DNA from 2 places in the Neorhizobium descurainiae genome. Region 2 is predicted to be linked to the other one. Evidence: predicted binding sites of a transcription regulator. Region 2 holds the regulator's gene; the other holds the start of a gene.
What was found. Region 2 encodes HrcA, which represses chaperone genes, less so after heat shock. Its sites were predicted from a motif close to GTTAGCACTCNCNNNNNGNGAGTGCTAAC; they were not measured.
Positions count from the first base shown of each region.

Region 1: the regulator HrcA is predicted to act here: its motif matches at 2,848-2,876, upstream of groES (co-chaperone GroES).

Region 1 is NZ_JBLFFK010000007.1:241,832-246,012, reverse strand. It holds gene ACMGE0_RS15150 (hypothetical protein) at 1-342, opposite strand, end outside; gene ACMGE0_RS15145 (hypothetical protein) at 402-635, opposite strand; gene groL (chaperonin GroEL) at 699-2,327, opposite strand; gene groES (co-chaperone GroES) at 2,383-2,697, opposite strand; partial or broken gene ACMGE0_RS15130 (usg protein) at 2,975-3,235, shown strand; gene ACMGE0_RS15125 (hypothetical protein) at 3,330-3,620, shown strand; gene ACMGE0_RS15120 (tannase/feruloyl esterase family alpha/beta hydrolase) at 3,864-4,181, opposite strand, start outside.
Region 2 is NZ_JBLFFK010000017.1:65,264-69,444, reverse strand. It holds gene ptsN (PTS IIA-like nitrogen regulatory protein PtsN) at 1-33, shown strand, start outside; gene ACMGE0_RS24175 (hypothetical protein) at 218-454, shown strand; gene grpE (nucleotide exchange factor GrpE) at 510-1,169, opposite strand; gene hrcA (heat-inducible transcriptional repressor HrcA) at 1,285-2,364, opposite strand; gene rph (ribonuclease PH) at 2,591-3,307, shown strand; gene ACMGE0_RS24155 (VOC family protein) at 3,469-3,876, shown strand; gene ACMGE0_RS24150 (antibiotic biosynthesis monooxygenase family protein) at 3,958-4,181, shown strand, end outside.

The sequences.
Region 1 (4,181 bases), on a different contig from region 2:
CCTGCGCCGACGGGTTCTCTGGGCATTCGGCAATGCGTTGAGATTCCGCGCCGGCGCAGATTGGCTGTCGCCGTCCAGCGCCTTCACAGCTGCAAGGATCTCGTCACAGGAAACGGCGTGTTCCATCCCGGGAAACTGCCGAAGGGCCGGCATGGATTCGATCGCCGATATATCGGAGGCCCATGAGGCCAGGATCGCCCGCTTTTCCTCCTTGCCGATGTGTTCGACCATCAGCACGTCGCGCGGGTGATCGAAATGTGACGTCGGGTGCAACAGATGTCCTGCGCTGATCGCCGAGGTCGCTTGCTCCGGTAACAAATTGCTGTCGCTTTCCTTTCCCATTTCCTGGCTCCATTGATCGTATGTCAACGGGCGCAACCAAAACCGCCCGGAATCACTTCTTAGTGCGGCTTGTCGAACAGGCCGCGTGCCACTTCCACCATAGTCTTCAGGTGGACCGGATCGCGCACCCCTTGCTGATAGAGCTCGACCGTGATCGTGGCGATACGCTCAGCCTCCTCGCAATTCTTGGCAATGTTCGTTTGCGCCCTGACTTCGTCAAAAACCATCTGACATATCTGAAGATCACGGTTGTCGAGCGGCGCTTCCGATTTCTTGATCATTGTTTGATCCATCGTCACCCCCATGCAAGAAGACCCGCCCCGCGAAAACAGGACGGGCCTCCGGCAATGATCGCCTTAGAAGTCCATGCCGGCGCCGGCGGGCATGGCCGGAGCGGTCTCCTTCCTGGGCTTCTCGGCAATCATGGCTTCGGTCGTTACCAGAAGACCGGCGACGGAGGCCGCATCCTGGAGCGCGGTGCGCACGACCTTGGCCGGATCGATAACGCCCTGGGCATAAAGGTCGCCGAACTCGCCCGTCTGGGCATTCCAACCGTAGGAGAAATCTGCCTTCTCCCGCAGCTTGCCGACGATGACAGAGCCTTCAGCGCCGGCATTCTCAGCGATCTGACGAACCGGAGCTTCGATCGCCCGGCGCACGATCTCGATGCCGACCTTCTGGTCCTGGTTGGCGGCGGCGAGATTGTCGAGAGCCTTCACAGCCCGCAGCAGCGCGACGCCACCGCCCGGCAGAATGCCTTCCTCCACCGCCGCACGGGTCGCATGCAGCGCATCGTCAACGCGGTCCTTCTTCTCCTTCACTTCGACTTCCGTCGAGCCGCCGACGCGGATGACGGCAACGCCGCCGGCGAGCTTGGCCAGGCGCTCCTGCAGCTTTTCGCGGTCGTAGTCGGAAGTGGTCTCCTCGATCTGGGCGCGGATCTGGGCCGTGCGGCCATCGATCTCGGCCTTGGAGCCGACGCCGTCGATGATGGTCGTGTTCTCCTTCTCAATCGCCACCTTCTTGGCACGACCGAGCATGTTCAGCGTGACGTTTTCGAGCTTGATGCCGAGGTCTTCGGAGATGACCGTGCCGCCCGTCAGAATGGCGATGTCTTCGAGCATGGCCTTGCGGCGGTCGCCGAAGCCCGGAGCCTTGACGGCAGCGATCTTGAGGCCGCCGCGCAGCTTGTTGACGACGAGCGTGGCAAGAGCCTCGCCTTCGACATCCTCCGCGATGATGAGGAGCGGCTTGCCGGACTGAACGACGGCTTCGAGCACCGGCAGCATCGCCTGCAGGTTCGAGAGCTTCTTCTCGTGGATCAGGATATAGGGCTCATCGAGCTCGACCCGCATCTTGTCCTGATTGGTGACGAAGTAGGGCGAGAGATAGCCGCGGTCGAATTGCATGCCTTCAACGACTTCGAGTTCGGTCTCGGCGGTCTTGGCTTCCTCGACGGTGATCACGCCTTCATTGCCGACCTTTTCCATCGCCTCCGCCAGATAACGGCCGATCTCGGTGTCGCCATTGGCGGAAATGGTGCCGACCTGGGCGATTTCGGAATTGCTGGTGATCTTGCGGGCGTTGGTCTTCAGTTCCTTGACGACTTCGGCGACGGCGAGGTCGATGCCGCGCTTCAGGTCCATCGGGTTCATGCCGGAGGCGACGGCTTTCGCGCCTTCCTTGATGATGGCCTGAGCAAGAACCGTCGCTGTCGTGGTGCCGTCGCCGGCGAGATCGTTGGTCTTCGATGCCACTTCGCGCAGCATCTGGGCGCCCATGTTCTCGAACTTGTCGTCCAGTTCGATTTCCTTGGCGACCGATACGCCGTCCTTGGTGATGCGCGGAGCGCCGAAGGACTTGTCGATCACGACGTTGCGACCCTTGGGGCCGAGGGTGACCTTTACCGCATTGGCCAGCACATCGACCCCTCGCAGCATGCGTTCACGGGCATCGGTGTGGAACTTGACTTCTTTCGCAGCCATTTCTTTAACTCCTCAATAGGCAGCTATCTGACTGATGGTTCGTGGCGTTGATTGCTCAGGCAGCCTTTTTCTGCTCGGCCTGGGCTTCGATGATGCCCATGACGTCGCTTTCCTTCATGATCAGCAGGTCTTCGCCATCGATCTTGATCTCCGTGCCTGACCATTTGCCGAACAGGATGCGATCGCCGACCTTGACGTCGAGCGCCTGGATCTGGCCGGCGTCGTTGCGCGCGCCGGGACCGACGGCGATGACCTCGCCTTCCTGCGGCTTTTCCTTGGCGGTGTCGGGGATGATGATACCGCCTTTGGTCTTTTCTTCGGATTCGACCCGGCGGACGAGAATGCGATCATGAAGCGGTCGGAACGACATGTTTTCCTCCAATGGACAAACAATGATGACGTTGTTCCCCCTCACCGGACCGGATGACCAGTCCGGGCGGGTGCAAAACCTCTCTTCGAGCATTTTGCGCGAATGATCTGGTTTGGCTATTTTTCGATTTCAAGAGAGCGAAACGAAAAAATTAGCACTCGCCCATGGCGACTGCTAAAAGGCTGTAACGGAGCAACAAACCGATCTTCACCGTTCAGACTTCATTGATGGTCGCAGGACTTGCGCCAACCACGCAGTCATAGAACGGAGATGAAGCGTGCGGTGTTCGTCGGATCTGGAACGTCAACTCAGCGGCTATGGCCTCACGACCGCCCATATCCTCTACCGTATCCCCGACTTTTCAGGCCGATGTCTGGCAAGACTACGATCTGGCTCCCGCATTTCCTGCGATGCACAGGTTCCTCGATTTCTGGCAGACGAGCCTCGACGGGCCGCTGCATTCCGTCCGCTGTACCCACCACCGTCTCATCGGCCGAGCAAATGGCGCCGCGTCGAGGGCGAGTTCAAGCTGCACTGAAACTTGAATCCGGATTTTTCCCTTCCTAGCTCTTGGGTGACCGAGGCTTGAACAGCTCGGTCACTATCGCACGTCTGTTGAGAGTGAGATCGATATGGAAGAGCAAATCGACAGCATCAAAGACCTCAGCATCGAGGAACGGGAAGAGGTCTTCGTCGACATCGCCCGCATCCTTGAGGGTACGGCACGTGAGGCCTTTGTCGAAGGCAACAGGCACTTTGCCGCACTTTCAGCCAATATGGCAGAAGCGATCCGCATCAATGCCGACGAACTTGCCCGCGACGATCCCAGAAATGCCGAGCGCGTTCTGCAACAGGCAAGCGCGATGATCTCGCAGTTCAAGGCTGTGCATCCCTACCCCTTGGTGAGCATGGCTGTCCACTGATCAGGCCGCTCGTCTCGCTTCCTTCGCCAATCGTTTGATCGCCTGTTCCAGCAAGCGCTGGCCGCTGCGCTAGGCCGTCCGAGGCCGACGTTTTTTCCAGCCCCGCCGGCACGGGCGGGATCCTGATCGCTTCAGATCGAGATCGAACTTCAGCTGTGTCCAGCTCCATGGCACGGATACGGTCGCGCCTGGCAGACCCCGTGGCGACAGGGCCCCGGCGCGAGCCTTGCCCCCGCGCCCAGATTATGGGCGGCACTCAAAGTTAACCCCGTCATCCGGGTCACCGTTGCCCTTGTAATGCGCATGTGACGGATAAGGGCAAAGCCGCCTTGTTCGTCCCGGAAACGCCGCTCCCGCAGCAACCACATGATCCGGTGCCTTCCCATTCTCCACCCAGTCGACGAGCTTGCTCAATAGGTCGAACTGATCGAGTGCCGCAGGCCCACCCCGGCAATGTGCCATGCCAGGGACAAGATACAGCTTTGACCAGTCATCCGGCCGAAGCTTGGTCTTGGTGGCCTTTTTCATGCGCTCAAAGAAATCGACCGTGTCGTTTGCCGA
Region 2 (4,181 bases):
CTCAACGAGGAGCAGGCCAACCACGCCGCCTGACGGCAAACGGGCTTTCGTGGGGACGAGACGAGCCGCCCGGCCGCCGGAAAGGCGCCGGGCGGTTTTGGTTTTTTCGAAGCTTCTCCAGCATCGTCTGCATGGCGCGGGAGCCGAACGCCCGACAAGACCCCCTTTGCCTTTTCGGCCGCCTGCCACATCTCCTCAGTTAGCTGTGGAGGCAGCCATGAACGATGAAGCGCGTGCCCGCATTGCGGCCAATGACAAACTGCTGAAAGCACTGATCACGCTTCTTGCGATCAAGGATCCCGATCTGCTCGACGAGCTGGACCTGATCTTCACGATCGCCGGCGATGAAGACAGCCCGATCGGGGAGGCGGACCGAAGGACTCGCGACCACCTGCGCAAGGAGCTGGAAATGATCAGGACACTCGCCAGCAAGGCGCTGGAGACGGCGCATTAGGCGTCTTCGCCCGGGACAGCCCGGGCAGGACGGAGGAAAGGTTGCGGGCCGCCGGTCAGGCCTTGTTCTCGCCCGCCGTTTCGGTGGCCGCAGACGCTTCCGGCTTCGGACCGCCTTTGGCGACCCCGACCATGGCTGGGCGCAGAACGCGTTCGCCGATCGTGAAGCCGGCCTGGACGACCTGAACGACCGTGTTGTTCGGCACCGTGGCGTCCGGGATTTCGAACATGGCCTGATGGAAGTTCGGATCGAACTTCTGGCCCTCCGCCTCGATCTTCTTCACGCCGTGCCGCTCCAGCGCCGAGAGCATGGAGCGCTCGGTCATTTCCACGCCTTCGAGAAGCGTGCTCAACGTGGCATCGGCACCGGCGCGTATCTCGGTCGGGACGGCGTCCAGCGCCCTGCGCAGGTTGTCCGAAACGGCGAGCATGTCGCGCGCGAAGCCCGCTACGGAATAGGACTTGGCATCCTTCACGTCGCGCTCCGTGCGGCGGCGCAGGTTGTCCATCTCGGCGGCAAGCCGCAGGAAGCGATCGCGCAATTCGGCATTCTCATTTTTCAGCACGTCAAGCGGGTCAGGCTCCTGGACTGCCTCCGGGGCCTTGGTTTCCGCGGCATTCTCCGTGGCCGCGTCCTCGAGAGCAGACGCCACAGCTTCCGCCGTGTTTTCGGCGGCAGTTGCGTCAGGTCCGTTCTTCTTGGTTTCGTCGGTCATGACGGTCTCCGGTTATTCTTGCTTGGATTTCTGGGCTCAGTTTTGTGCCCGATATCGAGGTTTAAGGTGAAAAAATCAAGGCTTGACGGGAAACTTGGGCTAAGGCTCTCGGAGATCAGCGCGACAGCCTTGCCAACAGCTGGGCCGTATAATCCACCATCGGCACGATGCGGGAATAGTTGAGCCGCGTCGGACCGATGACGCCGACCGCGCCGATGATGCGATCCTCGCCGTCGCGATAGGGCGCCACGATGAGCGAAGAGCCCGAGAGCGAAAAAAGCTTGTTTTCCGAACCGATGAAGATGCGTACCCCCGGCCCCCGCTCGGCAAGGTCGAGGATTTCGAGCAGGCTGTCCTTTTTTTCGAGATCGTCGAAGAGAAGGCGCAGGCGGTCCAGATCGGCCGTATCGTCGAGGCCTTGAAGGAGGTTGGCGCGGCCACGGACGATAAGCTGGCTCGGCTTGCCTTCCTCGCTGTCTCCCGACCAGACGGCCAAACCCCGTTCCACAAGATCCTGCGAGAGAGCATAGAGCGCGCCCTGCACCTCGTCCTTGAGCTTCTTCAGCTGGCTGCGCAGTTCCGGCAGCGTCTGGCCGGTCAGATGCGCGTTGAGGAAATTGGCCGCCTCGGTGAGCTGCGACGACGTCACGCCCGCCGGCAGCTCGATGATGCGGTTCTCCACCTGGTTGTGATCGCCGACGAGCACCGCGAGCGCCTTGGTGGGCTCCAGACGGATGAACTCGACATGTTTCAGCACGGGATCGCTTTTCGCGGTGATGACGAGGCCGGCGCCGCGCGACATGCCTGACAGAACCAGGCTCGCCTCCGCCATCAGGCTTTCCATCGGCTGGTCGCGGTCGGCGGGGCGGATCTGCCGGTCGATGCTGGCGCGCTCCTCCTCCGACAGGTTTCCGACCTGCATGAAGGCATCGACGAAGAACCTCAGGCCCGACTGGGTGGGCAGCCGGCCGGCGCTGATATGCGGCGAATAGATGAGGCCCAGTTCCTCCAGGTCGCTCATCACATTGCGCACCGACGCCGGCGAAAGCGACATGGGGAGCAGGCGGGAGAGGTTGCGGGAGCCGAGCGGCTCACCGGTTTCGAGATAGCTCTCGACGATGCGACGGAAAATTTCGCGCGAACGGTCATCGAGCACAGAGCCGCTCTCCCTACCCGCCGGTGCCGAAAAACCCATCTAAACCTTCACCACTCTGTTGATCCTTCCGGAAAATATAGTCATTCGCCCGCGTCTTCGCAAAAGGGAAAATCAGCCAAGCCGTCATCACGGCCGTTCAAAAAGCAGGCCCCCCGGCAAAGGCATGCGCGGGATTTCCAGATTTCGCAATTCCGGACGGAAAACCGCTTCGCACTTTTCCTGGAATTGCTTTAGAAGGCAGAAACCGAAATCCAGGGAGCAAAGCATGCGGCCTTCAGGCAGACAGACGAACCAGATGCGCAAGGTCTCTTTCGAGCGCAATTTTTCGAAGCACGCGGAGGGCTCCTGCCTCGTGAAATTCGGGGACACGCATGTGCTCTGCACCGCAAGCCTCGAGGACAAGACGCCGCCGTGGCTCCGGAACAGCGGCAAGGGCTGGGTGACCGCGGAATACGGCATGCTGCCGCGCGCCACCGGCGAACGCATGAAGCGCGAGGCCGCCGCCGGCAAGCAGGGTGGCCGCACGCAGGAAATCCAGCGTCTGATCGGCCGGTCGCTGCGCGCCGTCATCGATCTCGAAGCGCTCGGCGAGCGGCAGATCACCGTCGATTGCGACGTCATCCAGGCGGATGGCGGCACCCGCACCGCCTCGATCACCGGCGGCTGGGTGGCGCTCTACGACTGCCTGAAATGGATGGAAGCACGCTCGATGATCAAGGTCGAGAAGGTGCTGAAGGATCACGTGGCGGCGATCTCCTGCGGCATCTTCGCCAGCCAGCCGGTGATCGACCTCGATTACCTTGAGGATTCTGCGGCCGAGACCGACGCCAATTTCGTCATGACCGGTGCCGGCGGCATTGTCGAGGTGCAGGGAACGGCGGAAGGCGCGCCCTTCAGCCAGGAAGAATTCCTGCAGCTCCTGGCGCTGGCGCAGGCGGGTACGCAGGAACTGGTGGCGCTGCAGAAGCAGGCGATCGCATAAGATTGCCCCTCACCCTAACCCTCTCCCCGTTCTGAAGGGAGAGGGAACGTGCCCCGCGAAACGTCGCATCTGCGAAAACGGTGCGGCATATACCCTTCTCCCCGCAAGCGGGGAGAAGGTGCCGGCAAGCGGATGAGGGGCTGGGGCAAGGAAAGGGAATAATGATCGAAGGCATTCTCGAAACCGCGCTCTATGCCGACGACCTCGACGCGGCGGAAGCTTTCTACGGCGGCGTGCTCGGGCTCGAAAAAGTGCTGCGCGCCGGCAATCGCCACGTCTTCTTCCGCTCGGGCCCGGGCATCCTCTTGATCTTCAATCCGGCCGAAACGATAAAGCCGCCGCCGGCCGATGCGCTGCCCGTGCCGCCGCATGGCGCGACCGGTCCGGGTCACGTCTGCTTCCGCATGAGCGGCAAGGCGATCTCCTCGCTCAAGGAAAAGCTGGAAACGGCAGGCATAGCCATCGAAAGCGATTTCCGCTGGCCGAACGGCGCCCGCTCGATCTATTTCCGCGATCCCGCCGGCAACAGCCTGGAATGCGCAGAGCCCAAGCTCTGGAATCTCGATTGAGGCCGCGGCCTCACAAGACGCTTGGTATCCGCCACAAAACTCCGTTATAGACAAGGCAATCAGAGCCAGGAATTCTTCCCGATGATCATACGCGAATGGCGAGGCCGCGCCTCTCCTTCCAATACGGACGCCTATCCCGCGCATTTCCGAAGCCACGTGGTTCCGGAACTGCAGGCGCTTCCGGGCTTTATAGGCGCGCATCTCAGCCGCCGGGCGCTCGGCGACCGGACGGAGTTCGTCGTGCTGACCCGCTGGAGGGACATGGATGCCATCCGCGCTTTCGCCGGCGACACGCCCGACAAGGC